DNA from 3 places in the Shewanella sp. SM73 genome. Region 3 is predicted to be linked to each of the others. Evidence: predicted binding sites of a transcription regulator. Region 3 holds the regulator's gene; each other region holds the start of a gene.
What was found. Region 3 encodes NrdR, which represses ribonucleotide reductase genes. Its sites were predicted from a motif close to AAACACNANATNTNGTGTTT; they were not measured.
Positions count from the first base shown of each region.

Region 1 (11,023 bases), on a different contig from region 3:
AGCATCAGTTCGTCGTTAAGACCGACTTGAACAGCCCCAACAACAGCGCCGTTACGTTCGCTCACCTTGATTGAAACTACACCTTTAGTCGCACGGCTCTTCGCAGGATATTCAGACAGTTGCGTCCGTTTACCGTAACCGTTTTCAGTCACAGTCAGAATCGCGCCATCGCCTTTGGGTACGATAAGCGACACGACTTTCTGACCTTCTTCTAAACGAATACCACGAACGCCTGTTGCAGTACGGCCCATAGGACGTAAGGACAAGACTTCTTCGCCGGTTTCAGGATCGGTTTTCACTTCGCCTGTTTCAGAATCACGTACTTTCTCACCAAAGCGAACCACTTTACCTTCGTTCGAGAACAACATGATTTCGTCATCACCGTTCGTGATATCGACACCGATCAGTTGGTCACCGTCTTTGAGGTTAACGGCGATAATGCCGTTTGCACGTGGGTTGCTATAAGCAGTTAGTGCGGTTTTCTTCACAGTACCGTGAGAGGTCGCCATGATGATGTACTTGTCCGCAGCGTATTCACGTACTGGCAGAATCGCAGTAATGCGCTCGCCATCGGATAACGGCAGCAAGTTAACAATTGGACGACCACGGGCCGTACGGCTCGCTAATGGCAGTTGATACACTTTGAGCCAGTACATCTTACCAAAATCAGAGAAGCACAAAATGGTGTCATGGGTATTGGCAACTAACAGCTTCTCAACGAAATCTTCGTCTTTCACTTTCGTTGCCGCTTTACCTTTACCACCACGGCGCTGAGCTTGGTAATCGGTCAACGGTTGATACTTGGCATAACCTAAGTGCGACAGTGTTACTACAACGTCTTCTTCGTTGATCAAGTCTTCAAGACTCATATCGACTTCGTTAGCATTGATCACTGTACGGCGAGCATCGCCGTATTCTTCAAGGATTTGAACTAATTCTTCCTTGATCACTTCCATCAAACGCTCAGGACTGCGCAGAATAAACAGCAGACCCGCGATAAATTCGAGTAATTCTTCGTATTCGGCGATGATCTTATCGTGCTCAAGACCGGTTAAACGGTGTAAACGCAGTTCCAGAATGGCCTGAGCTTGTTGCTCAGTCAGGAAGTATTGACCGTCACGAATACCGTATTGTGGCTCTAACCACTCTGGACGCGCGGCGTCATCGCCCGCTTTTTCCAGCATGCCTTGAACGTGGCCTAATTCCCAACCTTGCTCAACCAATTTCACTTTGGCATCCGCAGGCGTTGGTGAGGCTTTGATCAGTGCAATAATCGGGTCAATGTTAGCCAGTGCAACCGCCAGCGCTTCCAAAATATGGGCACGCTCACGGGCTTTACGCAGTTCAAATACGGTACGACGCGTCACCACTTCACGGCGATGCAGAATAAAGCATTCGAGCATTTCTTTAAGGTTAAACAGTTTAGGCTGACCATTGGTCAGGGCCACCATGTTAATCCCGAAAGAACACTGCATTTGCGTTTGAGCATAAAGGTTATTTAGTACAACCTCGCCCACTTCACCGCGCTTAATTTCAATAACGATACGCATACCGTCTTTATCAGACTCGTCGCGTAGACCGCTGATCCCTTCAAGCTTTTTATCTTTAACCAGCTCGGCAATCTTCTCGATTAAACGGGCTTTGTTCACTTGATACGGGATTTCAGTGACGATAATGCGCTCACGGCCATTATCTTCGGTTTCCACATCTGCCAGAGCACGCATGATCGCGCGGCCACGGCCAGTTTTATAAGCATCAATAATGCCTTTACGGCCATTGATAATCGCTGCAGTGGGGAAATCCGGACCTGGAATGTATTCCATCAACTGTTCAATCGACAGTGAGGGTTCTTCAATCAATGCCAAACAGCCCTTCACTACTTCCGTTAGGTTGTGTGGTGGGATGTTGGTTGCCATACCCACGGCAATACCCGATGAACCGTTAATTAACAGGTTAGGTACGCGTGTAGGTAGTACAGCTGGGATCTGTTCTGTGCCGTCGTAGTTAGGGACGAAATCCACTGTCTCTTTTTCAAGATCGGCCAGTAATTGGTGCGCCAACTTATCCATACGGATTTCGGTATAACGCATTGCCGCCGCTGAGTCACCGTCGACCGAACCGAAGTTACCTTGGCCGTCTACTAAGGTGTAACGCAGTGAAAATGGCTGGGCCATACGGACGATAGTGTCATAAACAGCAGAATCACCATGGGGGTGATATTTACCGATGACGTCACCAACCACACGGGCAGATTTTTTGTAAGGCTTGTTCCAATCGTTCTTCAATTCACTCATGGCAAACAGAACGCGGCGATGAACCGGCTTTAAGCCGTCGCGCACGTCTGGTAATGCACGTCCCACGATAACGCTCATGGCGTAATCAAGGTACGAATTCTTTAGTTCGTCTTCGATATTAATTGGCGAAATAGATGATGCCAGATCAGTCATAAACTGCTCGTTCCCCTGAAAAATAGCCGACAACGTATAATCCGTATCATTGCCTAGCCCAAAAACGTGATTTGGCATTCTAACACAGTTATTTAATGTCGCCAGACCTATCATTATCGAATTGAGAGTCTGGTGGCTTAATAGATGAAAACACTGTCAATTTGGTCGTTTGTGCGATAAACAAGCGTTGAAATTCACGGCTTACGATGAGGAAAAATCGCCAAAGGGATAAAGTAAAAGGTCGATACGGAGCACAACAATTAACATAAAAGCAGATAACTGCTGAAAATTCACTCAACCACAAGGGCTTAGCTCAGTCGAGCACTTTGTTTATCAAACATAGTCGTTATAATAGCCGCACAATACAGCTTCTTCAGGTAATAGCATGCATCAGAATACCAATGTAGACCCACAGGAAATCGCAAAGTTTGAACGTATGGCCGAAACTTGGTGGGATCTCAACGGCGAATTTAAGCCGCTGCATCTATTAAACCCGCTGCGCTTAAACTATATCGATCAAACCGCAGGCGGTATTTTCGGCAAGAAAGTGCTCGATGTCGGCTGTGGTGGCGGCATATTGTCTGAAAGCATGGCCCGCATCGGCGCCGAGGTTGATGGCTTAGATATGGGTGATGAGCCCTTAGAAGTCGCCCGCCTACATGCTCTCGAAACGGGCGTGAGCATTAATTATGTAAAAAATACCGCCGAGGCCCACAGCCAAGATCATCAAGCCTATTACGATGTGGTGACCTGCATGGAAATGCTCGAACATGTACCCGATCCACAATCTGTGATCAAGGCTTGCTGTGACATGGTTAAACCCGGTGGTCATGTGTTTTTCTCCACCATCAACCGCAACATTAAATCCTACGTGCACACCATTTTAGGCGCGGAATATTTGCTAAAAATGCTGCCGGTTGGCACCCACGAGCATAAAAAATTCATTAAGCCTTCAGAGCTGATTGAACTAGTAGATAATACCGATCTTATCTGTACCGATGCCTTAGGGGTAAGCTACAACCCATTGACGGGCATTTTTAAGTACACGCCTAAGGTTGATGTGAATTACATGATTGCGACGCGTAAGGTTGATTAATATGAGTCTGGCACAGATCAAAGGCGTACTGTTCGATCTCGACGGCACCTTAGCCGATACCGCGCCGGATCTGGTGCAGGCCCTCAATTTAAGTCTTCAAGACGTCGGCATCGCCGCGCAGCCGTTAGCGGCCATGCGCTACGCCGCATCCCACGGCAGTTTTGCCTTAGTCGATGCCGCGATCCCTGATGCGGCAGAAGATCTTCGATCTCAAGTACAGCAAGGACTGCTCGCCCACTATCAGCGCATTAATGGCGATCACTGTGCGCTATTTACAGGCATAGCGGCATTACTCGACTGGCTCGAGTTAACTCAGCTGCCGTTTGGGGTGATCACCAACAAGCCAGCCCGGTTTACCCGTCCCTTATTGCGAAAACTGAATTTACACTTGCGTATGCCCGTTATCATCAGTGGCGATTCTACAAAACACCCAAAACCCCACACTGCACCTATGCTGTTAGGCGCACAACAACTGAACTGTGCTCCAGAGCAGATTTTGTATCTTGGAGATGCCGAGCGAGATTTGCTCGCGGCCAAGGCTGCTGGCATGTTAGGCGGCGTGGCCCTATGGGGTTATCTGGGCGTGAACGACAAGCCGTTGCAATGGCCAGCGCACGCGCATTTTGCGAACCCAACTGAGCTACATCAAGCACTAATCGAAGCATTGGCTTAACAATATCAACCAAAAACAGCGCCTACAATGCTCACGAATAAGGCATCCAATACGTAACTTCACTGACGGACATCAGTGTGTCAGCATACTATTTATGACCCACGGAAAAAGTCAGGCGCATAAAAGATCGGCACTCGTGAGCGATCGCGATCTAAAGAAAAAGATCGCCTAAAAATTCCCCATGAGTCTGACACGCTAACCTGAAATTGAGCTTCAAGGTTAGTCGTTACTAACGCAAAAGTTTATCCTCACGTTATCCACAAGATGTCCCCTGAATTCAGACTTGCAAATAGGGGCAAACCTCACTATCTTGTATCCCATATAATTTAAAACACCATATCTTGTGTATAGGTAACAATCAGACACACTAGAAGCTCGCCGCTTAATTGACTCGTTTTTAACCAGTCAGCTGTATTTAAGGGACGATTATTGATTGTTTTACAAGGATACGTACGGTGATTTTGCTCACCTAAATACATATAAGAACCAAGGCCTATCTCCAAATGAATAGCACTATGACAGTCACAAAACGCTGTGGCGATCGTGAGAATATCGATCTCGAAAAAATACACCGCGTAATTACTTGGGCAGCCAAGGGATTAAAAAACGTTTCTGTTTCGGAAGTTGAACTTCGCTCACACCTACAGTTTTTTGATGGCATCCCAACCGAAGCTATCCATGAAACCATTATCAAGGCTGCGGCGGATTTAATTTCTCCAGAATCACCGGACTATCAGTTCCTTGCTGCCCGTTTAGCGGTGTTTCATTTACGTAAGAAGGCCTTCGGTCAGTTTGAGCCGCCCGCATTGTATGCTCACGTGACTAAATTGGTTGAGCTGGGTAAATACGACCAACACATTTTAAGAGATTACACCCGCGAAGAGCTGGATGTGATGGATACCTATATCGACCATTGGCGCGATATGGATTTTTCCTACGCTGCGGTAAAACAGCTTGAAGGCAAGTATTTAGTTCAAAACCGTGTGAGCCACGAAATCTACGAGAGCGCGCAGTTCCTTTACATTTTGGTTGCGGCTTGCTTGTTTGCCCGTTATCCAAAAGAGACGCGCCTGAAATACGTTAAAGATTTCTATGACGCGGTATCAACTTTTAAACTGTCGCTGCCAACGCCAATTATGGCCGGGGTGCGCACCCCAACGCGTCAATTTAGCTCTTGCGTACTGATCGAATGTGGTGACAGCTTAGATTCTATCAACGCGACCGCTTCGTCTATCGTGAAATACGTCAGCCAACGTGCGGGTATCGGGATTAACGCCGGTCGTATTCGCGCCTTAGGTAGCCCAATCCGTGGTGGTGAAGCCTTCCACACAGGTTGTTTACCTTTCTATAAGTATTTCCAAACCGCAGTGAAGTCGTGTTCTCAAGGCGGCGTGCGTGGCGGTGCTGCGACCCTGTTCTACCCTATTTGGCACTTAGAAGTCGAATCTCTGCTGGTATTGAAAAATAACCGCGGCGTCGAAGACAACCGTATCCGTCATTTAGACTACGGTGTGCAGTTGAACAAAGTCATGTATCAACGTCTGATCAAAGGCGAAAACATCAGTTTATTTAGCCCATCTGACGTACCTGGCTTGTACGATGCTTTCTTTGAAGATCAAAACGAATTCGAACGTTTATATCTGCAATATGAGCAAGACAGCAGCATTCGTAAGAAAACGATAAAAGCCGTTGAACTGTTTTCACTGATGATGCAAGAGCGTGCCTCAACGGGCCGTATCTACATTCAGAACGTGGATCACTGCAACACTCACAGCCCGTTCGATTCAAAAGTCGCGCCGATCAGACAGTCTAACCTGTGTCTTGAAATCGCCCTGCCGACTAAACCATTGAACAACATCGATGATCCAGAAGGTGAAATCGCGCTTTGTACGCTGTCAGCACTTAACTTAGGTTCTATCAAAGAGTTATCTGATATTGAGCCATTAGCCGACCTCGCCGTACGCGCACTGGATAATCTATTGGACTATCAAGATTACCCTATCAAAGCCGCGCAAATCGCCTCGATGAATCGCCGTACCTTAGGCATAGGCGTGATCAACTTCGCTAACTATTTAGCGAAAAATGGCATGAAGTATTCCGATGGTAGTGCGAACGCTTTAACCCACAGAACCTTCGAAGCGATTCAGTACTATTTACTGAAAGCCTCAATGAACTTAGCCAAAGAGCAAGGTGCGTGTCCGTTATTCCACGAGACCACTTACTCTCAAGGTATTTTGCCAATCGATACCTACAAACGTGACCTAGATAAAATTTGTACCGAACCATTGCACTTAGACTGGGAATCACTGCGTAGCGATATCAAGCAATATGGCCTGCGTAACTCGACGCTATCGGCATTAATGCCTTCAGAAACCTCGTCGCAAATCTCCAATGCGACCAATGGTATTGAGCCACCACGTGGCCTTATCAGCGTGAAATCGAGCAAAGACGGTCAGCTAAAACAAGTGGTACCAGATTTCGATACACTGAAAGATAGCTATGAATTGCTGTGGAAAATGCCAAGCAACGACGGTTACTTACAGCTAGTGGGTATTATGCAGAAATTCGTTGACCAAGCGATTTCGGCTAACACTAACTACGATCCTTCACGTTTTGAAGGCCGTAAAGTACCCATGCAAACCCTGCTGAAAGATTTGCTCAATGCTTACAAGTTAGGTGTTAAAACGCTTTACTACCATAACACTCGCGATGGTGCGTCGGATTCACACGATGACATCACCAATTTAGAGAAAGAAGATGACGGTTGCGCCGGCGGCGCATGTAAAATCTAGTCTTTAACTTTAACGTTAACGGTTTTATAGGGATCCCTATTTAGTGGATCCCTATCCATTGGAAAAATAGCACCATGGCCTACTCTACCTTCTGTCAAACACCCAACGATGCCACCCGTGAACCTATGTTTTTTGGTCAATCGGTCAACGTGGCGCGCTACGATCAACAAAAATATGAAGTGTTCGAAAAACTGATAGAAAAGCAGTTATCTTTCTTTTGGCGCCCAGAAGAAGTAGACGTCAGTCGCGATAAGATTGACTACGGTGCATTGCCTGATCATGAAAAACACATCTTTATTTCGAACCTGAAATACCAAACCCTACTCGACTCGATTCAAGGCCGCTCGCCCAATGTGGCCTTTTTGCCGCTGGTGTCACTGCCTGAATTAGAAACCTGGATTGAGACTTGGTCTTTCTCTGAGACGATTCACTCGCGCTCATACACCCACATCATTCGTAATATCGTTAACGATCCTTCAGTGATCTTCGACGATATCGTCGTGAACAAAGAAATCTTAAGCCGTGCGACCGATATCGCCGCTTATTACGATCACTTGATCCAACTGACTCAGATATTCCATTTACTCGGTGCAGGAACCCATGTTATCGATGGCAAAGAAGTCATAGTCAATACCCGCACCCTGAAAAAAGCCTTGTACCTATGCATGATGTCAGTCAACGCCCTAGAAGCTATTCGTTTCTATGTTAGCTTTGCCTGCTCATTTGCCTTTGCTGAACGTAAGCTCATGGAAGGTAACGCGAAAATTATTCGCTTAATCGCCCGTGATGAAGCCTTACACTTAAATAGCACTCAGCATATTTTAAGCATCATGCAAGGCGGTAAAGACGATCCAGAAATGGGTGAAATTGCTGCAGAATGCCAACAGGAAGCTTTCGATTTATTCTTCAAAGCCGCAGAGCAAGAAAAAGAATGGGCAAAATACCTATTCAAAGACGGCTCTATGATAGGTTTGAATGAACAGATCCTGTGCCAATACGTTGAGTTTATTACTAATCAACGCATGAAGTCGGTGAATCTACCGCAACCATACCCAGAAATAACCAATCCATTACCTTGGATGAAAAACTGGTTAGAAAGCGATGCAGTGCAAGTTGCACCACAGGAAGTTGAAGTCTCTTCATACCTTGTCGGCCAAATCGACTCCGCGGTTGATGGTGATGAGTTCCTCGACTTCGATCTATAAGACACTTAAAAGTGACGTTACAAAATGGCATTAAAACAGTGACATCAAAAAAACGGCCACAAAACCTGTTTGCGAAGGCGCCGATCGTGCGCCTTCAAGGTCAACCTGTGTTGCTCTTTACCGAGCAACAAGGCACCTTGCTGCAAGCGCTCGAAGCTAAAAAAGTTAAAATCTTCTCAGAATGTCGCAACGGTTTCTGCGGCGCCTGCAAAACACGCGTCATCAGCGGAAAAGTCAGCTACTTAAACGAACCCTTAGCCGAACTCAAACATGATGAATGTTTGCCCTGCTGCTGTGTTCCAACCGAAGATTTAGAGCTGGATCTATCACCTGAAGGTGCAGCTGTGGTCACCTATGCGTGTCAATCGAATCAGAATAAAACCAGTTTGGCTAAGCCAAAGCAAACACAAAATGTAGCAAGTGACACACGCACGCAGAAACAGGCAGTGTTTGAAGACTCATAACGGCAAGACTCGATTGTTCAATAAGCTGCTTTAAACAAGATGTGGCGTTAAAACCCAAAATCGCTTTAAAACAAAAATGAGCTCTTAAACAAAGAGTAGCTTTAAGACAAACAGCCCCTTTCAATACAGCCTTATTCAATCCGCGCCATTAGATACCAAACGTTTTAAAACTCACTATTCTCCCTTCCCTCTATTTTCAATGCATTCACACAAAAAAACTAAAACAAACTAAAACAAAAAAGCCTGAACACAGGTTCAGGCTTTCAGGATCTAAAATTGAATACTTAACGCTTAAAACGTATGGCTTATCGACTTTCTATAAACGCATTGCCAGTTCAGCGCCTTGGCGGATTGCACGCTTAGCATCAAGCTCTGCCGCGACATCTACGCCACCAATCAGATGCACAGGCAGGCCCGTCGCTTTCATCTCATCCACTAACGTGCGATTCGATTCTTGACCAGCACACAAAACGACGTTATCGACGGCCAGCACTTCAGCGGTTTCACCCACGCGAATATGCAGTCCTGCCTCATCAAACTTATCGTAACTCACGCCCGTTTTCATCTTCACATCATGTTGCTTAAGCACAAGACGGTGGATCCAGCCGGTAGTTTTACCTAAGCCTTTGCCCATCTTCGACGTTTTACGTTGCAGTAAAAACACCTTACGATGATCAGTATTGTCGGAATGGGGTTCAGTTAGGCCGCCCGCATGCTGGTAAGTTTTATCTATGCCCCACTGTTGTAGCCATTTATCGGGGTTCAAGGTGCTCGACTGGCGCTCACACAAAAAGTGCGCCATATCGAACCCTATACCGCCAGCGCCAATCAAGGCCACAGTGTTACCGACAGTCACTTCACCCGAGAGCACTTTTTGATAATCGACCACCCGTGGGTCGTCAAAACCGGGTAAGACTAAATCACGCGGCACAACGCCTGAGGCGATTACCACTTCATCAAACTTTTCCGTCGCCAGCACACTGGCATCGAGGCGAGTGTTTAATCTCAGCTCCACCTTATGCAGCTTAATTTGGTTAATGAAATAACGAATAGTCTCGTTAAACTCTTCTTTCCCAGGGATTTTACGGGCGAGATTAAACTGACCACCCACCTCAGATTTCGCTTCAAACAAGACAACGTGATGGCCTCGCATAGCGGCATAAACAGAAAACGCCATGCCCGCAGGGCCTGCCCCCATCACCGCAATACGCTTTTTATTGGCTGTGGGTAAGAAGTTGATTTCAGTCTCATAACAGGCGCGAGGATTCACTAAGCAAGTTGCGCGCTTGAGGGAAAAAGTATGATCAAGACAAGCTTGGTTACAGCCAATGCAGGTGTTGATAAGCTCCGGCGTGTTCGCCGCAGCCTTATTCACAAACTCAGGATCAGCAAGGAAAGGCCGCGCCATCGACACCATGTCAGCTTGACCAGAGGCGATAATCTGCTCACCAATCTCAGGGGTGTTAATGCGGTTAGTCGCAATTAAGGGAACGGCAACAGATTGTTTGAGCTTTTCTGTCACCCACGCAAAGGCGCCACGGGGCACGCTTGTCGCAATGGTCGGTACTCGCGCTTCATGCCAGCCAATGCCCGTATTTAGAATGGACACACCAGCTTGCTCTAACCACTGGGCCAGTTGCACTACTTCATCCCAAGTCGAACCGTTATCCACCAGATCGAGCATGGATAAACGGAAGATAATGATGAAATCTTTACCAACTTTTGCCCGTATCGCGTTAACAATCTCAATTGGGAATTGCGCCCGCTTTTCAAACACACCGCCCCATTCATCGGTGCGGGTGTTGGTGCGCGCACTGACAAACTGATTGATCAAATAGCCTTCAGATCCCATCACCTCAACACCATCGTAACCCGCTTTCTTGGCAAGGACGGCTGAACTGGCGTAATCCTTAATGGTCGAGCGCACTTGGCGACTAGACATAGCAGACGGCGTAAAAGGTGTAATGGGTGACTTAATCTTACTTGGTGCTTGGGAAAAAGGATGATAGCCATAACGTCCCGCATGCAAAATTTGCATACAGATCTTACCGCCAGCCTCATGCACCGCCTGCGTTACCACGCGATGCTTACCCACTTGCCAAGGAAAACTCAGCTGACAGGCATGGGGCGTAAGGCGACCACGAAGATTGGGGGAAATACCGCCCGTCACAATCAAACCTACACCGCCCAAAGCGCGTTCTTTATAAAACGCTGCCAGTTTCTCAAATCCGCCCTTTTCTTCTTCCAAACCTGTATGCATTGAGCCCATAAGCACACGGTTTTTGAGCTGGGTAAATCCCAGATCTAAGGGTTCTAATAAATGGGGAAACGACATTCAAACATCCT
Region 1 is NZ_JAKKRY010000003.1:359,235-370,257, reverse strand. It holds gene gyrA (DNA gyrase subunit A) at 1-2,447, opposite strand, end outside; gene ubiG (bifunctional 2-polyprenyl-6-hydroxyphenol methylase/3-demethylubiquinol 3-O-methyltransferase UbiG) at 2,833-3,543, shown strand; gene L5M51_RS06880 (HAD family hydrolase) at 3,545-4,216, shown strand; gene nrdA (class 1a ribonucleoside-diphosphate reductase subunit alpha) at 4,720-7,008, shown strand; gene nrdB (class Ia ribonucleoside-diphosphate reductase subunit beta) at 7,083-8,213, shown strand; gene yfaE (class I ribonucleotide reductase maintenance protein YfaE) at 8,252-8,677, shown strand; gene L5M51_RS06860 (NADPH-dependent 2,4-dienoyl-CoA reductase) at 8,994-11,012, opposite strand.
Region 1: a site for NrdR is predicted at 4,546-4,565, ahead of nrdA (class 1a ribonucleoside-diphosphate reductase subunit alpha). Genes of this name have one in related genera too.

Region 2 (11,023 bases), on a different contig from region 3:
GTTTTGGAAGATGAATATGCGGTTATTGGCACCCTTGCAGATGTCGCTAATGGAAATACAGGTAATAAGATCAGTCTGCAACGGTTTGTGTTAAGCGTACTGCTTGACGATGTGTTGTTAGAGGCAAGCCACAGGCTACACCTAATGAGCAAAGGGCGTTATCGTTTACTACGTAAGGAAGATAGGGCAAAGGGTAACAAAGCTTCTGGGCTCGAATTGGAAGTAGAAGATGCTTATACCTCCAAAGTGCGTCCTGTGGCCACCTTAAGCGGTGGTGAAAGTTTTATGGCAGCATTATCTATGGCGCTAGGCCTATCTGATGTAGTGCAAGCCTATGCAGGTGGTATTAAACTCGATACTTTATTTATCGATGAAGGCTTTGGCAGTTTAGATCAAGATTCTTTAGAACTGGCCATTCGGACCCTGATGGATTTGCAATCCTCTGGCCGCATGATAGGGGTGATCTCGCACGTGTCGGAAATGAAAGAGCAGATAAATACCCGCATCGACATCAATAAAACCTCACATGGGAGCGAAATGACGATAGTTTTGCCTTAGTTGCTCATTCTCACAGAGTACGATAAATAACAAATTGTTTTATAAGTGTTATTTATTGTATCTCCTGCGTGTTTAACATTCGGATAATACACACAAAGTGAGTTGGAAATGCCAACTAGCGCATGTTTTTCATTAATGGTGCAACAAAAGAGTGAAATAGCGTTTGTCATAATCGGTTTTTTGATATAAGTTGGAAAAAATTCGGGCTTCCCTCAAAGGGACTGGTCAAAAATAGAACGCAAAGTTAACGAAAGGTGAAAAGCGTTGCAAACAGGCAAACCCAACTTTATCAACTTATCGCAAACCCGTTTGCAGAACTTATCATCGACCCAAAAGAACATTCTATTAATGGGTAGTTTGTTGATGGGTGCTGCGATGTTGATGCCGAATAATAACCATGTTACGCCAACTGCTCAGCGTATCCCTGTTGTTCTCGATATTGAAAATATTCTCCCTCAAGTTTCTGAACCTGAAGTCCTAGATCAAGCTGCACTCATTAATAATGCTCCCCAGTTTGAGCGAATTATCGTTTCCGGTGATACCTTAAGTGGGTTATTTTCCAAGGCGGGTGTTGATCAGCAGACTATGTATAAGGTTTTAGAAGCTGATTTAAACATTTTGGCACTTGATACCTTGTTACCTGGTAACAGAATGCAATTTTGGCTTGATAGTGAAGGTCAGTTACAAAAATTAGAACTTTATTTTAACGCTGCCCGCCAAGTGGTTTTTACGCGTTATGAAGACGGTAGTTTTAATGTTGAAGAAGTGAACGTTGAAGGTGTTTGGCAAAATCGAATTTTGACTGGCGATATTAAAGGTTCTTTCTACGTTTCAGCCCAAAAAATGGGCTTAGCCGCTGCAGATATTCAGCGAATTGAAGATTTACTCAAAGAAAAATTGAATTTTGCCCGTGATTTACGAGCTGGTGACAAATTCTCAGTTTTGGTAAATGATCAATATGTTGAAGGTGAACCGACGGGAAGTAGCCAAATTTTAGGCGTCAGTATTAAAAGTGGTCGTTCTGAAATTAGTGCATATCAATATTCTGATGGTAGTTATTATGATGCTAAAGGCCAGAGTTTAGTTCGGGCATTCCAACGTTATCCGTTAGCTAAGCAACCGCGTATGAGTTCACGTTTTAACAGCCATCGCAAACACCCAATCACAGGGCGTATTTCTCCCCATAATGGAACAGATTTTTCCGTGCCAATCGGGACTAAAGTTATTGCACCTGGTGATGGAATTGTCAGTTTAGTGACGGACCATCAGTTTGCCGGTAAGTATATTGTGATTGAACATGGTGGTAAGTACCGTACCCGTTACCTACATTTGTCTAAGGCGTTAGTGCGTAAAGGTCAACGTGTAACTCGCGGTCAAGTGATTGCTTTATCTGGTAATACAGGTCGTTCGACTGGTCCACATTTGCATTATGAATTCCATATCAATGGTAAACCTGTTGATCCGTTGAAAGCCGATATTCCTATGTCGAGCAAGTTAGCAAATCAAGATTTACGCACATTCACTAATATGGTGAAGAGTCGTGAAGCTATAATGAACTTAGGTTAGCTAAACCTAAGCTAATAGAATTTATAGTATCAAAGTTTGAATAAACAATAGCACTGACTTTCTAGAAGAGTTTATCAATGCCGATGAAATGAAAATTTCATCGGCATTTTTGTTTCCAAAATGCTTATTGTGGTAGGCATTTTTTTGCTATCACGAGTACTGTTCGAGTTGTATGAAAGCTTAAAATTTATTCGATTCTAAGTCGTGGCGATAAAACATAAGGGGATAAAATAGATAGGATCTTCAGTTAGAAGTGGTATAGCGAGTCATTCAAAAGGTTGTGAAGAGGAAAATTGTGCGGCTGAAGAGCTTATAACGTTTTTTATTAAGGACTGAACAGAGAACCCAATATGCAGTGCTAAATCGTGCCTATCAGCTTGCGTGGCGCCTTTGCATCACTTTTAATGCGCACTTGCACAATTTACCTTTTAATGCGGGACAGCCACCGCAGGGGGATTTTTTAAAGGGGCGTAATGCAAAGCTGTGTTCTGTGGGTAAAGGAGAAAGTCGAGTAATAATAGTCGATGAAAATGTCGCATCATTTGCGGCAATAAAATTAGCTTTCGCGAGTTTTAATTGTTTTTTGAGTGTTGATTTATTGCTATGGGCAAATTCTTGCTGAGCAATATGCTTAGAGAGTAATTGGGTGAGGTGCTTTCGTTGAGCCTTTTTATTCGTCAAAGATTTATCAGTCTGCGCGCGTAGATGTGATGAGGATGTAATAGCGTTCCCTGTGTTTGAAACAGATTTAACCTGTGTTTTGAGTAGCTTTTTAGCTTGCTTTTTACACCACTTGCTTAAGAGTTTGTCGATATTCTGTTTCGTCATTGTCATTACAGTATTCTGCAGCACTAGATACTACAACATTCTAAATGAAAACTATTATCAGTCAAGTTTTGGGCGAAAAATATACGAAGGTCAGGTGTCGACTTTATCTGTAGAATAAGGGGATATGTTAGCGTCGATGCAAGTCAATAATAAGCGCAAATCAAATTCAAACTGGTGATAATCCGGCTCCATGTGGGTACACAAATTATAGAAAGCTTTGTTGTGATCTTTTTCTTTTAAATGGGCTAATTCATGTACTACGACCATACGCAACAAAGGTTCTGGCACACGCTTTAAACGCGAAGAAATGCGAATTTCGTTCTTCGCTTTGATTTTATTGCCTTGAACTCGTGCTACGTAAGAATGCAAGCCAAGTGCATGATGGCTAATATTAATTTTGTCATCAAATATCACTTTTGAGAGCGGGGAGGACTGGCGTAAAAATTGATTTTTAATCGTCTGAGTATAGTCGTACAGCGCTTTATCGCTACGAACGCTATGTATGACAGGATGACGTTTCAGCAATAGCTTGGGTAATGTGCCAGCATCGAGATGTTGCTGTACCTGCTGTTGAATATCAAGGCTGTAACCGTTTAAGTACTTTAATGGATTCATAGAGGATTTAGCTCCGAATGACTTCGGAGCCTGAGTTCATCACATTACTTATACTTTGCCAAAAATTCGGCGATTTTGATGGGCATAAGCGGCTTCGAAAGCTAACTGCTGTACTTTTTTAAGATCTAAACTATCGAAATCAACTTGGGGTGGATTGCGCTTGTTTTGCTCTTTGATAGTGACAGGAGACAATAGACTGACAGGTAATTCCCCTAATTGAATGGCTGCTTCAAGTTTAAAGCTTGTCGCTGAACCCGCGAGTTTACCTTTTTGCTCACGTTCTATGATGACAACTTCATCAACGCGATAATCTTGCATAAGCTTATGAAAAGCGAAGTGAAACTCACGAATAGCTTCTGTGGTAGCAGATTGGGAAACGGTGAAAGACACCTTACGGCATTCTGGCACATTGAAGGTTTCACCTTCATAGCTCAATAAACTGATAATGGCTTCGCCACCTTTTAATTCAACACCACAAACTCTCATGTTACACCTTCAAAATATCGATAATAGCGCTATTGTAGCTGGAAATGACATGAGGATCAGTGTTTACCATGCGCTTTTGATTCGCTTGGCGACAGACTGATAATTTTAGTATGTCAATTTCCAGTATTAGATCATGCCTATGTGATTTGTATCAGAGATAATATCTGATGTTAAATCCACCGGCCTTTATGCATAAATTAGTTTTAAACTTCTTCAGTATCATTATCTTGCAGTAATTGTGCCGCAGCAGGTTTTCTACGCATAGGAGCATCGCCGACATCCACGCCCGTGATGAAACGCTTATCCCGCGACGGTGCTGGTGTGGTTGCTTTGGTTCTTTTGCTCTTACCTTTAGCAAGCTCCGCTTTAGCAACACGTTTTACTGGCGTTTGTTTAGCTTTGCTTTTTAGACCACTAAATTTAGCTTCTAGGCCTGGAATTGTGCTGATCTCAAAGGTTTTTCTGAGGAAGACTTGGACTTTCTTAAAGTTGTCCCAATCTTTTGGCCCGACGAGCGATATCGCATCACCTTTTGCGCCTGCACGACCAGTACGGCCGATACGATGCACGTATTCTTCGGCAAATTTAGGCATGTCGAAGTTAACGACCAAGGACACATTGAGCAAATCCAGGCCGCGAGAGGCGACATCGGTTGTCACTAGTACTTGTTGTTGGCCACGGGCAAATTGGTCCATGATTTGGTTTCGTGCGGCCTGCTTTAAATCACCGCTGAGTGCGGCGGTTGCAAAACCTTGCGTGGTTAATTTAGCGGCTAAGCGCTCAGTATCTGGACGCGTCGCGGTAAAAATAATCACTTGTTTATGGGTTTCATCTTTGAGCAAACGGGCTAATAACGCTTCTTTATGGTCTAAGTGGTCACATAAAAAGATACGTTGATGAATATCGTTATGCTCAGAGTGAGCCGCGCCAATCGCCACGTGCGCTGGATTTTTTAGTAATGTTGTTGCGATATCATTGATTTCATCGTGACCTAACGTGGCCGAAAACATCAGAGTTTGACGACGTTTATGATCGGCTGCATCGTTGATCGCTTTTAGCTGCGGTGCAAAGCCTAAATCCAACATGCGGTCGGCTTCATCGAGGACTAATAACTCTAAGCCATTGAGAAAAAGATGCTTCTGTTCTAAATGATCGGCGATACGGCCTGGAGTCGCGACAATGAAATGCGGTTCTTTCGCTAGAGCTTTGGCTTGGTCATTAAAGTTTTCCCCGCCCAGTACGCTGATGGCCTTGTATTGGGTGTTGGCGACAAGGAGGCGAAGCTGACTATAAACCTGATGCGCTAGTTCGCGGGTCGGTAATAAAATCAAGACTCTAGGATCACGTTTCGACAGTGAGCGGGTAGAAATGACTCTTTGCAATGCGGGTAACAAAAACGCTAAGGTTTTACCTGAGCCCGTTTTTGATGACGCCATTAAATCTTTACCTGCCAATGCGATAGGCAGTGCTTGTTCCTGGATGGCGGTGGGTTCTGTGATCCCCATATGTTTTATGCTTTGAAGCAGACGCTGGTCCAGAGAAAAATCGGTAAATTGCAAAGGTATATCCCCTAAATCTTAGTAAGGGCAGATTATAGCCTTAATCATCCTTGCTCAGCTATCCACATCGGTGATTATCTCTGCTTCATGCACGGATTGATGTAGAAAGAGTGCCATTTATGCTCTGTTGATTGTATTTATTTACATTGGTATTACAACCTCTTAATTGTGTCGTTTTTACCGATTGACAGTGGATATGGCAGGATTTTACGTTATCGTGTACTGCATTGAGTTACAGGAGAAATGATTTATGGCTAACGGAACAACCCCTTCGGTAGGTATTGCCTTGGGTAGTGGGGCGGCGAAAGGTTGGGCACATATAGGTGTATTGAATGGTTTAGCTGCCATGGGTATTAAGCCCGATAAAGTGGCTGGATGTTCGGTAGGGGCTTTAGTGGGGGCCGCTTACGCCCATGATCATTTACCCGAGTTAGAAAAATGGGTGCGCGGTTTTTCTAGTTGGGACGTGCTTGGCTTGATGGATATTCGATGGCGTAAGGGCGGGCTTATCGGCGGAGACAAAGTGTTCGATGTGCTGCATGCACGTATAGGAGATGTGAATATTGAAAATCTCAATCGTCCCTTTGCAGCCGTCGCGACTGACTTATACTCTGGTCAGGAAATTTGGTTTACTGAAGGGGATTTACGGCAAGCGGTACGGGCCTCTTGCTCCATGCCGGGGATTTTAGCCCCTGTCAGACAAGGAGATCGCTGGTTAGTCGATGGTGCTGTGGTGAATCCTGTTCCTGTTTCGGTCAGCCGTGCCATGGGCGTTGATGTAGTGATTGCAGTGGATTTATATGGCTATCATTCTGGGCGTATCCAAGTGTTACCCGTGAATATGACCAGCCAAAGGACTGTCCAAGCTGAAATGGATATGCCAGCGCGACAAGAAACGGGCTTTATGGATTTATTCGCCCGTGGCCGAGATTATGTCAGCAACCTAACCGATAAGTTTTCACTCGGCACTAAATCGAATCCGGGGATGATTGCTGTGATGTCGCAATCTATGGGTATTTTAGAGCAAAGACATAAGCGGGCGCGGTTGATGGGCGATCCACCAGATATTTGTATTGTGCCAGAGGTGGGAAATATCGGCACTATGGAGTTTCACCGTGCTGATGAGGCGATTGCCGCCGGCGAAGCTGCGGTGGAGAAAGTCGCCCACTTGATTGAAGCTGCGCTCTGGAAAGGCTGATGATGCAAAATGTAGAGTCAAAAGCTTTATATAGATAGCGTTTGATTGCCAGATAAACAAAAGTCGGTATCACTTTTGCGATACCGACTATTTGCTATCTCATATTGAGATGTTTATACCGCTTTGTTGGTGACTTAGGCTAGTTTGACCAACATTTTACCGCGATTCTTACCTTCAAATAGACCGATAAAAGCATCAGGTGCTTGTTCAAGCCCTTGATAAATTGTTTGTTCTGCTTTTACTTTGCCTTCCGCTAACCATTGAGCCATTTTTGCGGTGAACTCAGGATAATGCGCCCAATGTTCGGATACGATAAAACCTTCTAACTTGAGTTTTTGCATTACAATTAGGGCTAAGTTGTCAGGGCCAGGTGTTGGAGTTGTGTTGTTATATTGCGAAATCATACCGCAAACAGCGATACGTCCATGATCTTTCATATTGCTCAGCGCTGCGGCTAAATGCTCGCCACCGACGTTCTCAAAATACACGTCAACCCCTTCTGGCGCAGCTTTTGTCAACGCTTGGGTAAGATTGCCACAAGTCTTGTAATTGATGACCGCATCAACACCATAACTTTTTAATAATTCAGCTTTTTCATCTGAACCGACAGAGGCTATAACACGGGCACCTATTAGTTTACCAATTTGGCAAGCCACACTACCTACTGCGCCAGAGGCGGCGGAAACAAACAATGTCTCACCCGCTTTTAAATCTGTAATGCGAGCCAGTCCTGTCCAAGCTGTCATGCCTGGCATGCCGAGTACGCCGAGGAAATGTGAACTATCAAGCGTAGTTAGTGGTAAAGCTGTTAGTCCTGCGGTATCTGTGACTGCGTGTTCACGCCAACCTAGCATGCTGCTGACTTTAGTACCAACCGGGAACTCGGTGTTTTTTGACGCGATAACTTCACCAATCGCACCGCCTTCTAAGACTTGATTTAAGGCGAAGGGCGGAACATAACTCTTGCGATCAACCATGCGCCCGCGCATGTAAGGGTCAACCGACATCCATAGATTTTTAATCAGCACTTGTCCATCAGCGAGTGGTGCTAACGCTTTATTTACTAAAGTAAAGTTCTGTGCTGTAGGCATGCCTTCTGGGCGACTAGCTAGATGGATCTCACGGGTTTCAGTCATACTCTTCATAAAAACTCACCTTTTGTTTGTGCGCAAACTAATGATGTTAACTCTACGTGGCTTTAAGATTGAATGCAAATAGTTTGCGCGCAAACTAGATGGGGTGGGACAGATCGGATAAGATAGCGTTATGTTTAAATGACAGGCGCTTAAACGTGCAGAATTGCTTACCTCAACATGAGCTAGACGCTACAAAACAGACTCATAGCCAAGCTTCTAGCGATCCACTCTGTTTATCCGATAATGTTTGTTTCGCGTTATATTCTGCGAGCAATGCATTAGTGCGTGCTTATCGGCCTCTACTCGAGGCATACGAGTTAACTTTCCCTCAATATTTAGTGATGCAAACCCTGTGGCGTCAAAACGGCTGTAGCCAAACCCAGCTATCAATGGCGACTAAACTCGATATGGGAACCTTAACGCCCATCGTCAAGCGGTTAGAGTTGAAGGGGTTGATTACGCGATTAGCCTGCGTTGAAGATGAGCGGAAAAAGCTGATCACTCTGACAAGTCAAGGAGAGGGTATCAGGCACGAAGCTCTTGCCTTGAAGCAAACCTTGCTTGATAAAGTGCAGATGGACGCTGAGGCACTCGATTTACTAAGGCGGCAATGTCTTGCCTTGATCGAAGATATACAGTCCTAGATACAAGTTGGTTTATGCATAGTGATGCTATTAACTCAGGGGTTGCACTGATTAATACTTGATTGGCTTAGTTTTTGCTTTAAAACCGTTATTGAGTCTTAGACGCCGAATTTTTGACGATGAATTCTATTTTAAATGCCTTTAATCTTAATCGCAGCAGTGCCAGTATCGCCGATGCCTATGGTGCCAATAGCCAAAAGACGAGCACGGCTAAAACCGATACTACGACAGAAACAAATAAAACGCAGACGGATGCTACCAAACCCGATAAAGGTAAAACCGATGAGATAGCGCTGTCGCCACGGGCGCAACGCGCACAGAAAATTCAATCGATGGCGAAGGATTTTTTTGCTGATGGTCAATTTGGCGTCGCCGATATTCCCGCATTGGTGTCGCGCTTACAAAAAGATGGCATTTTATCGGATGTGCAACTCGAGCGTTTATCGAAAAACGGTATTACAGTGCCGAGCACAACAACGCCGACTAAACAATCGTTGCAAGATTTTTTAGATGATGAAATCAAGTCATTAGCTAAAAAATCACCTAATAATCCTCTTATCAATACCTTAGTTGATGCTAAAAACGTCTTAACCAATATGGATGATGCTCAGTCGCCGGTGCTAGCCCAGAAGGCCACGAAAGTCCTTAGCCAATTGACGGATTATTTGAATTCTGAACCTCCGCTTACGGATGCTCAAAAGCAGCAGTGGCAGGGGCTAAAATCTATGATGCAACTTGCTTCATCTATGGGGGCACATCAATCTGCATCGGGCCAACTCAGTAGTTATCTTGCGCTTGCTAAACGTTAATTCACATCCATAGTGCGTGATAAACACAAATTGTCACGCATTCAACTAGCTGGGTTTAATCAGCAGGTCAAGGCGCAATTTTCAGATAATTGGGCCTAGCTGCAGTTCTTGTTTGTTCTTTTATTTCATCCTAAAAACTATGATCTGGATCATGGACTCCTTACCGTCATTGTAGCCTAATACTCTACATATTGTGTTTTATGCTTTTAAAATCACTAGATGTAGTGTTAATTTTTAGGCGAGATGGAGAGGAACTGAACAATGCCAGTCGTAATTAAGCGTGATGGTTGCCGCACACCTTTTGATGAAACAAGGATAAGGGATGCAGTGAATGCCGCTGCAAACTCAGTTGGAATAGAGGATGGCGACTATGCAGCGACAGTGGCAGCATGTATCAGTCAAAGCGTCGCGCCATTAGCTGAAGTTGATATCCACCATCTACAAGATGCGGTTGAGAATTTACTGATGGAAGGGCCGTACAAGTCCCTTGCGCGCGTGTATATCGAATACCGCCACGACAGAGATGTGTGCCGTGAAGCGACCAGTAAACTCAACCTCGAAATCCGTGGTTTAGTTGAGCAAAGCAATGCGGCTTTGCTCAATGAAAATGCTAATAAAGATTCAAAAGTCATTCCTACTCAGCGGGATTTACTCGCGGGCATAGTTGCTAAACATTATGCCAAGAGTCATATTTTGCCAAAGGATGTGGTCGCTGCCCATGAGGCGGGCGAGATCCATTACCACGACCTAGATTACTCGCCGTTTTTCCCGATGTTTAACTGCATGTTGATTGATTTAGCTGGCATGTTGACCCACGGCTTTAAAATGGGTAATGCCGAAATTGAAACCCCTAAGTCTATTTCAACAGCGACAGCAGTGACCGCGCAGATCATTGCCCAAGTGGCGAGTCATATCTATGGCGGCACAACTATCAACCGTATCGATGAAGTGTTAGCGCCATTTGTCGCTAAGAGCTACGACAAGCATTACCAAATTGCCCTGAATTGGAAGATCACCGATGCCAAAGCCTTTGCTACGGCACAAACTGAAAAAGAATGTCACGATGCATTCCAGTCTTTGGAATATGAGGTCAATACCTTACACACTGCCAATGGTCAAACACCGTTCGTGACCTTTGGGTTTGGTTTAGGTACGTCGTGGGAATCACGCTTAATTCAGCAATCTATGCTCAAAGTGCGGATGGCGGGATTGGGTAAAAATCGCAAGACGGCAGTATTCCCTAAGCTAGTGTTTGCGATTCGCGATGGTATTAATCATAAAGCGGGCGATTGCAATTACGATGTAAAACAGATGGCGCTCAAATGCGCAACAATGCGCATGTATCCCGACATTCTCAACTACGAGCAAGTCGAGAAAGTGACTGGTTCATTTAAAACCCCAATGGGCTGCCGTAGCTTTTTAGGCACCTATGAAGAAAATGGCGAGCTTGTGCATGAAGGGCGCAATAATTTGGGAGTGGTCAGTTTAAACCTGCCGCGGATTGCTTTAGAAGCCAATGGCGATGAAGCTGAATTTTATCGCATTTTAGATGACAGATTAGTATTAGCCCGTAAAGCACTGGATACTCGTATTGAGCGACTGAACGGTGTTAAAGCTCGCGTGG
Region 2 is NZ_JAKKRY010000001.1:83,190-94,212, forward strand. It holds gene L5M51_RS00365 (AAA family ATPase) at 1-558, shown strand, start outside; gene L5M51_RS00370 (peptidoglycan DD-metalloendopeptidase family protein) at 823-2,124, shown strand; gene L5M51_RS00375 (hypothetical protein) at 2,497-2,952, opposite strand; gene L5M51_RS00380 (M48 family metallopeptidase) at 3,043-3,567, opposite strand; gene L5M51_RS00385 (DUF3010 family protein) at 3,616-4,053, opposite strand; gene L5M51_RS00390 (DEAD/DEAH box helicase) at 4,257-5,612, opposite strand; gene rssA (patatin-like phospholipase RssA) at 5,863-6,810, shown strand; gene L5M51_RS00400 (NADP-dependent oxidoreductase) at 6,945-7,955, opposite strand; gene L5M51_RS00405 (MarR family winged helix-turn-helix transcriptional regulator) at 8,102-8,590, shown strand; gene L5M51_RS00410 (hypothetical protein) at 8,710-9,399, shown strand; gene nrdD (anaerobic ribonucleoside-triphosphate reductase) at 9,661-11,023, shown strand, end outside.
Region 2: a site for NrdR is predicted at 9,610-9,629, ahead of nrdD (anaerobic ribonucleoside-triphosphate reductase). Genes of this name have one in related genera too.

Region 3 (11,023 bases):
GATACGCATGATGTCTTGACCACCGGAAATTTCTTCCCAAATGGTGTTCTTATCATTCATCGAATCGCGGAACTGCTCAACCGAGGCCAGTTGCACAGTATCACCCAGCTCAATGCTGCCGCTGTCTGGCTTTTCTGCGCCGGATAACATGCGGAACAGGGTCGATTTACCCGCGCCGTTGGCACCGATAATGCCGACGATCGCGCCCTTAGGCACAGAGAACGACAGGTTGTCGATCAAAACGCGGTCACCGTAAGATTTGGTCAGGTTATTCACTTCAATAACCTTGTCACCTAAACGAGGTCCGGGCGGAATAAACAGCTCGTTGGTTTCGTTACGTTTTTGGTAATCGTTAGTGTTCAGTTCTTCAAAGCGTGCCATACGGGCCTTGCCTTTAGACTGGCGGCCTTTCGCGCCTTGACGTACCCATTCCAATTCCTTGGCAATGGTCTTTTGGCGAGCGCTTTCGGTAGCCGATTCTTGCTTCAGACGGGCATCTTTCTGCTCAAGCCATGAAGAATAGTTACCTTCCCACGGAATACCTTCACCGCGGTCGAGTTCTAAAATCCAGCCAGCGGCATTGTCGAGGAAGTACCTGTCATGGGTAATCGCGACCACAGTACCAGCATATTCCTGCAGGAAGTGCTCAAGCCAAGCCACAGATTCAGCATCCAAGTGGTTGGTGGGTTCGTCCAGGAGCAGCATTTCTGGCTTTTCAAGCAGCAAACGACAAATCGCTACGCGGCGACGTTCACCACCGGATAACACTTCGATTTTTTCATCCCAATCTGGCAGACGCAGTGCGTTGGCGGCGCGCTCAAGGACGTACTCTAAGTTATGGGCATCTTGGGCTTGAATAATGGCTTCGAGTTCGCCTTGCTCTTTTGCAAGGGCGTCGAAATCGGCATCCGGCTCGGCGTAGGCTGCGTAAACGGCATCGAGGCGAGTCAGGGCATTTTTTGCCTCTGCTACCGCTTCTTCAATCGCTTCACGCACGGTTTGATTCGGATCGAGTTTAGGTTCCTGCGGCAGGTAACCGATTTTCAATCCCGGCATTGGGCGCGCTTCACCTTCAATTTCGGTGTCAATACCCGCCATAATGCGCAGTAGTGTCGACTTACCTGAACCGTTGAGGCCGAGTACGCCAATTTTGGCGCCGGGGAAAAAGCTTAAAGAAATATCTTTAAGGATCTGCTTCTTAGGCGGAACAATTTTACCCACCCGCAGCATGCTGTAAACAAACTGAGCCATTTTTCTCTATCTTAAGTGACTAATGATGCGGCTAATTCTACTCGATTGCGCGCCGAACTCAACTCGACAATGAGCCAAGTTCAAGCACTCTCTGCAGGAATTTCATGTTTCAAATACTGGGATTGTGACCGCGTTCCGAGTAGAATACCGCGCAACCCTACCTATAAGAATTGGCAGCTGGAGTAAGCAATGCTGAAAAAAGATATGAATATCGCAGATTATGATCCGGAACTGTTTAAGGCAATTCAGAATGAAACTCTGCGTCAAGAAGAGCATATTGAGCTGATTGCTTCTGAAAACTACACCAGTCCACGCGTGATGGAAGCGCAAGGTTCACAGTTAACCAATAAGTACGCTGAAGGCTATCCAGGCAAGCGTTACTATGGTGGTTGTGAGTATGTGGACGTAGTTGAAACCTTAGCGATTGAACGTGCGAAAGAACTGTTTGGCGCAACTTACGCTAACGTACAACCTCATTCAGGTTCACAGGCAAACAGCGCAGTTTACATGGCATTGTTAAAACCTGGCGATACCGTACTGGGCATGAACTTAGCTCATGGTGGTCACTTGACCCACGGTTCACCGGTTAACTTCTCTGGCAAACTGTACAACATCATTCCTTACGGTATCGACGAGTCTGGCAAAATTGACTACGACGAGATGGAACGTATTGCCTTAGAACACAAGCCTAAGATGATGATCGGCGGTTTTTCTGCCTATTCAGGTATCGTTGACTGGGCAAAAATGCGTGAAATCGCAGACAAAATCGGTGCTTATTTATTTGTCGATATGGCACACGTTGCCGGTCTTATTGCTGCGGGCGTTTATCCAAACCCAGTACCACACGCACACGTTGTGACATCTACGACTCACAAAACCTTAGCGGGTCCTCGTGGTGGCGTGATCCTATCTGCTGCTGATGATGAAGACTTGTACAAAAAGTTGAACTCTGCGGTATTCCCTGGCGGTCAAGGTGGCCCATTGATGCACGTTATCGCAGGTAAAGCGGTGGCGTTCAAAGAAGCCCTAGAGCCAGAATTTAAAGTTTACCAACAGCAAGTGGTTAACAACGCTAAAGCTATGGTTGAAGTGTTCCTTGAGCGCGGTTACAAAATCGTCTCTGGCGGAACCAGCAACCACTTAATGCTAGTTGACCTGATTGGTCGTGACTTAACGGGTAAAGAAGCCGATGCCGCCTTAGGTAGCGCTAACATTACCGTGAACAAAAACTCAGTGCCAAATGATCCACGTTCACCCTTTGTGACCTCAGGTGTGCGTATCGGTACGCCGGCGATTACGCGCCGCGGCTTTAAAGAAGCGGAATCGAAAGAGCTGACTGGCTGGATTTGTGACATCCTTGATGATGCAAGCAATCCTGCTGTGATTGAGCGTGTTAAAGGCCAAGTATTGGCACTTTGCGCACGTTTCCCTGTTTACGGCTAATCTGTAAATAGTCTCCTTTTTGTGGTGCTGAGCCTAACAAGCATCAGGTGGTTAACCTCAGCCCATAAATAGGATAAAATCCCATGGCCGCATCTCGCGGCCATTTTTATTGGTAAAATCTTAGGCTTAAATTCATAGCGTTTGGCCGAGATTTAACAGGTAAAGCCATTAACGCTTTACCACCATTCACTGGCAGGAGGCTCAATGCATTGTCCATTTTGTAGCGCGACAGATACTAAAGTCATCGATTCCCGATTAGTGGCAGAAGGCCACCAAGTGCGCCGTCGCCGAGAATGCACCGAATGCCATGAAAGATTTACCACCTTCGAAGGCGCCGAATTAGTCATGCCTAGGGTGATTAAGCGCGATGGTTCACGCCAACCCTTCGATGAAGAAAAACTCCAAGGTGGCATGTTGCGCGCCGTTGAAAAACGCCCCGTGTCTATGGATGAAATCGAGCAAGCGCTGAGCAAAATCAAGTCTACTCTGCGCGCCACTGGCGAGCGGGAAGTGCCGTCAGAAATGGTCGGTAACTTAATGATGGAGCAATTGATGAGCCTAGATAAAGTCGCCTACATTCGTTTCGCTTCCGTGTACCGTGCCTTTGAAGACGTGTCTGAATTTGGTGAAGCCATCGCCAAGCTGCAAAAGTAGTCATTGAGTTTTGTCGCCGATAAGGCAGACGTTTACGAGCGATTGGCGTGAAAGCACAAATTTAAAAGACAGGTTTGTAAGACTGGTGAAAGCCGGAACCTTTAACAACAGGGTTGAATATGAGCTTGAACATAAGTTGGTCCGTACTCGATACCCAAATGATGAGCCGCGCAATTCAATTGGCGCGCAAAGGATTTTACACCACGAGGCCCAATCCCAGTGTGGGCTGCGTTATCGTTAAAGATAACCAAATCATTGGTGAAGGTTATCATCAAAAAGCGGGTGAGCCCCACGCCGAAGTGCATGCGCTACGTATGGCTGGCGAACGCGCCCGCGGCGCAACGGCCTATGTCACTTTAGAGCCCTGCAGCCATTATGGCCGCACGCCGCCCTGCGCCTTGGCGCTGATCAATATTGGCGTTAAACGTGTGGTGGTCGCGGTGGAAGATCCTAATCCGCAAGTAGGTGGTCGTGGCATTCAAATGCTGCGCGATGCCGGTATTGAAGTGGATGTGGGATTACATCGCGATGAAGCCTATGCCTTGAATTTAGGCTTTATGAAGCGCATGGAATCGGGTTTACCCAGAGTTACAGTCAAATTGGCTGCGAGTCTCGATGGTAAAACTGCGCTGTCTAACGGTGTGTCTAAATGGATAACTGGTCCAGAATCTCGCCGCGACGTGCAGCGATTACGTTTACGTTCTTGTGCGCTGATCACAGGGATTGAAACCGTATTAGCCGATGTTCCCTCGCTCAATGTGCGTTATCAGGAACTTGGCAGCTTAAAAGACAGTGTAACCGAGGCGCAATTACTACAGCCATTAAGAGTCATACTCGACAGCCGCGCCCGTTTGCCGTTATCGGCCGCCTGCTTAGCTATCGTATCGCCGATACTCTTGGTCTCGACCGTGGCTTATCCCGCAGAGTTTCAAGCACAATTGCCTTCCCATGTGAGTTGCCTCGTGTTACCTGCAATTGCAGGTCGCGTCTCATTGCCTGAACTATTAAGCTATTTAGGCCAAAGCTGTAATCACGTGTTGGTGGAAGCGGGTGCAACCTTAGCGGGCGCATTTTTAGCGCAGGGGCTTGCCGATGAGTTAGTGCTGTACCAAGCGATGAAAATCCTCGGTGGGTATGGGCGTAATCTGCTGCAATTGCCCGATTATCAAACCATGGCGCACATTCCTGCACTAACTTTGGTAGATGAGCGCAAATTAGGGCCAGATACCCGTTTAACTTTGAGCGTTAAGCTTGATAGTTCTTTATTTAATTAAGTGAGTTAACCATGTTTACTGGGATTATTGAAGCCGTTGGCACCCTGCGAAAACTGGAGCGTAAAGGCGACGATATTCGCCTTACCGTCGCGAGCGGCAAACTGGATTTAAACGATGTGCGTTTAGGCGACAGCATTGCCACTAACGGTGTGTGCTTAACGGTTGTGCAGCAATTAGCCGACGGTTATGTGGCTGATGTCTCTGCCGAAACCGTGAGTCTAACCGGCTTTGCTCACTACAAAGTGGGCACTAAGGTGAATCTTGAAAAGGCCGTCACCCCAACCACACGCTTAGGCGGCCACATGGTCAGTGGCCATGTGGACGGTATGGCAACGGTTGAGCAACGCTTAGTGCGTGGTCAAGCCATTGAATTTTGGTTAGCCGCACCCGTAGAGCTTGGGCGTTATATTGCCCATAAAGGTTCCATCACCATTGATGGTGTGAGTCTGACGGTTAACGAAGTGGACGGCAGTCGATTCCGCTTGACCATAGTGCCGCATACCGCAGGGGAAACCACGTTAATCGACCTGCAAGCGGGCGATAAGGTGAATATCGAAGTGGATTTAATCGCCCGTTATCTTGAACGTTTGATGAATTATGATGGCAAAGACAGCAAGAGCGGTGGCGTCACCATGGAAATGTTAGCCCGTGCCGGCTTTGTGCGTTAGTGCACAGGAGCAGATTATTTAACTTAAGCTTATCGGCAGCTTAGGTTATTTAGGTATAGAATTTCATAATAACAGCAAAATCATAAGGTCCTACAATGGCGCTGCACAGTATAGAAGAGATCATCGAAGATATTCGTCAAGGCAAAATGGTTATTTTGATGGATGACGAAGACAGAGAAAACGAAGGTGATTTGATCATGGCGGCCGAAATGGTCACGCCAGAAGCGATTAACTTTATGGCTAAATATGGCCGTGGACTTATTTGCCAGACCATGACTAAAGCCCGTTGCCAGCAGTTAAACCTGCCTTTAATGGTGACGAATAATAACGCCCAGTTCTCGACTAACTTTACGGTTTCTATTGAAGCGGCGGAGGGTGTGACTACCGGTATTTCGGCCCACGATCGCGCTGTAACGGTGAAAGCGGCTGTGGCTAAAGAGGCTAAAGCGTCTGATTTAGTGCAACCAGGGCACATCTTCCCGCTAATGGCACAGGATGGCGGCGTATTAACCCGCGCAGGCCACACTGAAGCAGGCTGTGATTTAGCCCGTCTTGCGGGACTTGAGCCATCGGGCGTTATCGTTGAGATTTTGAACGAAGACGGCACTATGGCACGTCGCCCAGATTTGGAGATTTTCTCCGAGTTGCATGGCATCAAAATCGGCACTATCGCGGCTTTAATCGAGTATCGCAACACCAAAGAAACCACGGTTGTGCGTGAAGCGAAATGCAAATTACCGACCCGTTTCGGTGAGTTCGACATGGTGACCTTCAGAGACACTATCGACAATCAACTGCACTTTGCCTTAGTCAAAGGTGAGGTGAAAGAAGATTGTTTGGTGCGCGTGCATTTGCAAAATACCTTCAACGATTTACTCCACTCAGAGCGCGATCAGCAACGCAGCTGGCCACTCGAAAAGGCGATGGAGCGTATTTCTGCAGAAGGTGGTGTATTGGTTTTACTCGGGAATCAAGAACACCCCTGTGAAATCCTCTCTAAGGTGAAAGCCTTTGAAGCCGAAGATCAAGGCCAAGCGCCTGCTTCTGCAAAATGGCAGGGGACATCGCGCCGAGTGGGTGTGGGTTCGCAAATCCTCGCTAGCCTTGGCGTGACTAAGATGCGTCTGCTCAGCTCGCCTAAACGCTACCATTCACTTTCAGGCTTTGGCCTTGAAGTGACTGAGTATGTGGCGGACTGAAACCCAAAGTTACACTGAAGTAAAATTAACAATTTCTGATAATTTGCATAGGGCTCTGGGCAATTGGCTGTGATATCATGTCGCCACTTTTCGCCCCGAGCTGGGTGCTTTAGCTAAATTAGGTAAGATAATGAACGTAGTTCAAGGTAATATCGAAGCGAAAAATGCCAAAGTTGCGATTGTAATTTCGCGTTTCAACAGCTTTTTAGTTGAGAGCTTGCTTGAAGGTGCACTTGACACGCTGAAACGTTTTGGCCAAGTCAGCGACGACAATATCACTGTTGTCCGTGTACCAGGTGCGGTTGAGTTGCCGCTAGCTGCGCGTCGCGTAGCTGCCAGTGGTAAATTCGACGGTATTATCGCATTAGGTGCGGTGATCCGTGGTGGTACTCCTCATTTTGATTTTGTTGCAGGCGAATGTAATAAAGGTCTAGCTCAAGTTGCTTTAGAATTTGATCTGCCTGTTGCTTTCGGTGTTTTGACCACTGATACCATTGAACAAGCGATTGAACGTTCAGGTACCAAAGCGGGTAACAAAGGCGGCGAAGCTGCTCTAAGCCTGCTTGAAATGGTCAATGTTCTGCAAGAACTTGAACAACAGTTGTTATAGTAGGAAAAATAATGAAGCCTTCTGAGCGCCGCAAGGCCCGCCGTTTAGCCGTTCAAGCCATCTATTCATGGCAACTAAGCGGGAATAATATTGCCGATGTCGAGCATGAGTTTTTAACTGAACAAAGTCTCGACGGTGTTGATGTAGCTTATTTTCGTGAGCTATTTTCAGGCGTTGCAACGAAGAAAACCCAATTGGATGAGCTGATCATCCCGCATCTGGAACGCCCGATTGATGAAGTGTCTCCAGTAGAGAAAGCCATAGTTCGTTTAGCGACCTATGAGCTGACTTTCCGTAAAGATGTGCCATACAAGGTCGCGATTAACGAAGCGATTGAGTTGGCAAAAGCTTTCGGTGCGGACGAGAGTCATAAGTTTGTGAACGGACTGCTCGACAAACTGGTTGCACGCAAGTAATAAAGACAAACGGTATCTTAGGATACCGTTTTTCATTGCTAACAAAGGTGGCCGATGTAAGTCGTGCCAAACTGTACAGTGAAAGAATTCCAATTAATTGAATGTTATTTTAGCAACCGCGGCCCCACTCGCCGTGATGTGAAGCTTGGCATCGGTGACGATTGCGCTTTAGTGCAACCCGCAGAAAACAAGTCGATCGCTATCTCCTGTGACACCTTAGTCGAAAATGTCCATTTCTTCCCCGATATGCCTCCCGCTGCCTTAGGTTACAAAGCTTTAGCGGTAAATTTATCTGATCTGGCTGCCATGGGCGCTGAACCCGCGTGGATGACGCTTGCCTTAACTCTACCCGAAGTCGATGAGACTTGGCTCAGTGGTTTTAGTGAAGGCTTGTTTGAAGCGGCCGATTACTATGGCATCGCCTTAATTGGCGGCGATACGACTCGTGGTCCACGGGCGATTAGCATCACAGTGCACGGCCAAGTCCCACAGGGTAAGGCACTCACGCGTCATGGTGCTAAAGCGGGTGATTGGATTTATGTCACGGGCACGCTCGGAGATTCGGCCTTAGGTCTGGATATCATTCGCGGCGCGCAACAGGCTAGAGCCGAGCATAAAGAATTCCTGATCAATCGCCATTATCGTCCAACACCAAGAGTCTTAGCGGGCCAAGCTTTACGTTCGCTTGCCTCCAGTGCTATCGACCTTTCCGACGGGTTTATCTCGGATATCGGTCATGTGCTTAAGGCTTCGGCAGTTGGTGCGGTTGTCGATGTTAATTGCATCCCGCTTTCACGGGCGATGCAAGATACCGTCAGCGAGGAGCATGCCTTAGGTTATGCGCTTACGGGGGGCGAAGATTATGAACTGCTGTTCACCGTTCCTGAAGCGCAAAAAGGTGCGCTTGAGACAGCGTTGAGCCATGCAGGAGCAAAGTTTGTTCGCGTTGGACAAATTTGTGCAGGCAGTAAGCTCAAGTTGCAACTCAATGGTGAGCCGTTTACACCACCGTATCACGGTTTCGAGCACTTTTAAGCGAAGAGCATGTTAATGAAATGGTTGTCAAAGGATCAGGTGCTAACGCGCCTGTCATTAAAAAATCCTGTCCACTTTTTGGCACTCGGTTTTGGTAGCGGACTCGCCGCTAAAGCGCCTGGTACTTTCGGTACCTTAGCAGCCATTCCCCTCTATTTATTGATGGCGCCATTACCGCTCACTTGGTATATCGGCTTAACCTTATTGAGCGCATTTGCGGGATTTTATATCTGCGGTAAAGCCGCTCAAGATATGGGGGTACACGATCACGGTGCGATTGTGTGGGATGAAGTGGTTGGGCTACTGATCACTATGATAGCGGCACCAGCAGGTTGGGGTTGGTTGTTAGTCGGCTTTGGTCTATTTCGCTTTTTCGACATCATCAAACCTTGGCCTATTCGATGGCTCGATGCCAAAGTTCATGGTGGTTTTGGCATTATGATTGACGATGTGTTAGCGGGCGTGTTTTCGTTTATTTGTCTGCAAGGGCTAGTCTGGTGTTTTAGCTAACATTATCGCTAACCCGACATGTTAGTTAGCATGGCCAACAACTAACCCTTAGTTTTTGATATAGCCCCTTAGCTTGTGATATAGAGTGTGTAGATTCAAGCGTTTAGCGACCTCATTCGTTATCTGATCCATACTACTATTGCAGCAGTTCCCTTGCGTTCGCGAGGGTATTGCTGGTGATAGTATCGCCACCTAACAGTCTTGCAAGCTCTTGGATACGCTGCTCACGATCGAGCGATTTCATTGTGGTCTCAGTACTGCCTGCCTTATTAAATTTATCGACAAACATGTGTTGATGACCATTGCCCGCAACTTGCGGCAAGTGAGTCACGCACAGTACTTGGGTCGATTCCCCTAAGCTGCGTAACATGCGGCCCACTACTGCTGCGGTGGGGCCGGAAATCCCGACATCCACCTCATCGAAAATTAATGTCGGTGTGGCAACTTTCTTCGCGGTAATCACTTGGATCCCTAGCCCTATCCGTGAGAGCTCACCGCCAGACGCGACTTTCGAAATCGGTTGCAAAGGTTGGCCAGGGTTAGTGGTTACCATAAATTCGATATTGTCACTGCCATTGGCTGACATTTGCTCGGGGTGGAAATTGACTTCGATCGTAAATTTACCCTTAGGCATATTCAGTTCGTGGATTGACTGAGTCACCAGTTTGTCGAGTTCTTTAGCATAGCGGGCTCGGCTTTGGCTGAGCTTTTGCGCATTGCTAAGATAAGCGGCTCTACTTGCCTCGACTTGAAGCTGAATTTCTTCAAGTTTACTTTCATCACTGTCTAAGGTGCTTAGCTCAGCCTTTAATGCTAAATGATGCTCGGCCAGTTTATTCGGGCTAACATGATGCTTACGCGCCAGTTGCATGGCTTTTGATAGCCGTTCTTCTAAATAGGCAAAATGGGTCGGATCGAGTTCAAGCTTACTCAAATAGTGCTGCAATTCGCCGGCACTTTCTTGCACTTGGATTAAGGCATCATTGAGCATAGTGTTGATATTGCTTAATGCAGGATCGTAGCTTTGCAGATCTTCGGCGAGGGAAACGACTCGATTGAGCAGCGACTCTATATTGTTCTCTTCGCCCTCTGTGAGTATATCTAAGCTCGCCTGACAGGTATCAATCAACTCAGTGCCATTGGCCAGACGTTTGTGCTCTTGCTCAATCTCATCGAACTCATCAACTTTAAGATCAAACTCATCGAGTTCTTCTACTTGATATTGTACTAATTGCTTACGGGCAATACGTTCATGCTGGGAGGCTTCGAGTTGCTTTAGATCGGCCTCAATTTGCTTGCAGCGTTGAAAGCTAGCGGCAACCGTATCGATAAGCAATCTGTGGTTGGCATAACTGTCGAGCAGGGTGAGTTGATGTTCACTTTTTAACATTGCATGGTGGGCATGTTGGCCGTGAATACCAATAAGCAACTGACCCAGTAATTTTAGCTGCGTCAGCGGCACTGGATTACCATTGATGTAGGCGCGTGAACGGCCATCGCTACCAATAGTCCGACGTAGAATGCACTCATCATCGAGTTCAAGATCGTTATCTTCTAACCAACGTTTTGCCAGTGGAATATCATCCAAGGAAAAGCGGGCGCTGACCTCGGTTTTATTGGCTCCGGGACGAACACTGCTGGCATCGGCGCGATTGCCTAGGCATAGGCCTAGCGCATCGATGGCAATCGATTTACCCGCACCGGTTTCACCTGTGATGCTGGTCATACCGGGGCGAAAATCCAGTTCTAAAAAACGGACGATAGCGAAGTTATTAATGCTGAGTTGGCAAAGCATAGTGAATTCCTGTCGAAAAACATACCAAACCACTGTATTGATAAACAGTATATACTGATTTTATATACAGTAAAGTGGCTTGGGTAAATAATCGGCATTATTGGTAGTAAATATTTTTAATTAACTGATTATGCATAGGTTCTTACTAAGCTTTCTAAGATAGGTAAA
Region 3 is NZ_JAKKRY010000006.1:10,211-21,233, reverse strand. It holds gene ettA (energy-dependent translational throttle protein EttA) at 1-1,251, opposite strand, end outside; gene glyA (serine hydroxymethyltransferase) at 1,441-2,694, shown strand; gene nrdR (transcriptional regulator NrdR) at 2,899-3,348, shown strand; gene ribD (bifunctional diaminohydroxyphosphoribosylaminopyrimidine deaminase/5-amino-6-(5-phosphoribosylamino)uracil reductase RibD) at 3,468-4,622, shown strand; gene L5M51_RS10380 (riboflavin synthase) at 4,634-5,290, shown strand; gene ribBA (bifunctional 3,4-dihydroxy-2-butanone-4-phosphate synthase/GTP cyclohydrolase II) at 5,386-6,489, shown strand; gene ribE (6,7-dimethyl-8-ribityllumazine synthase) at 6,620-7,099, shown strand; gene nusB (transcription antitermination factor NusB) at 7,111-7,515, shown strand; gene thiL (thiamine-phosphate kinase) at 7,594-8,550, shown strand; gene L5M51_RS10355 (phosphatidylglycerophosphatase A) at 8,566-9,060, shown strand; gene recN (DNA repair protein RecN) at 9,197-10,855, opposite strand; gene L5M51_RS10345 (AEC family transporter) at 10,984-11,023, opposite strand, start outside.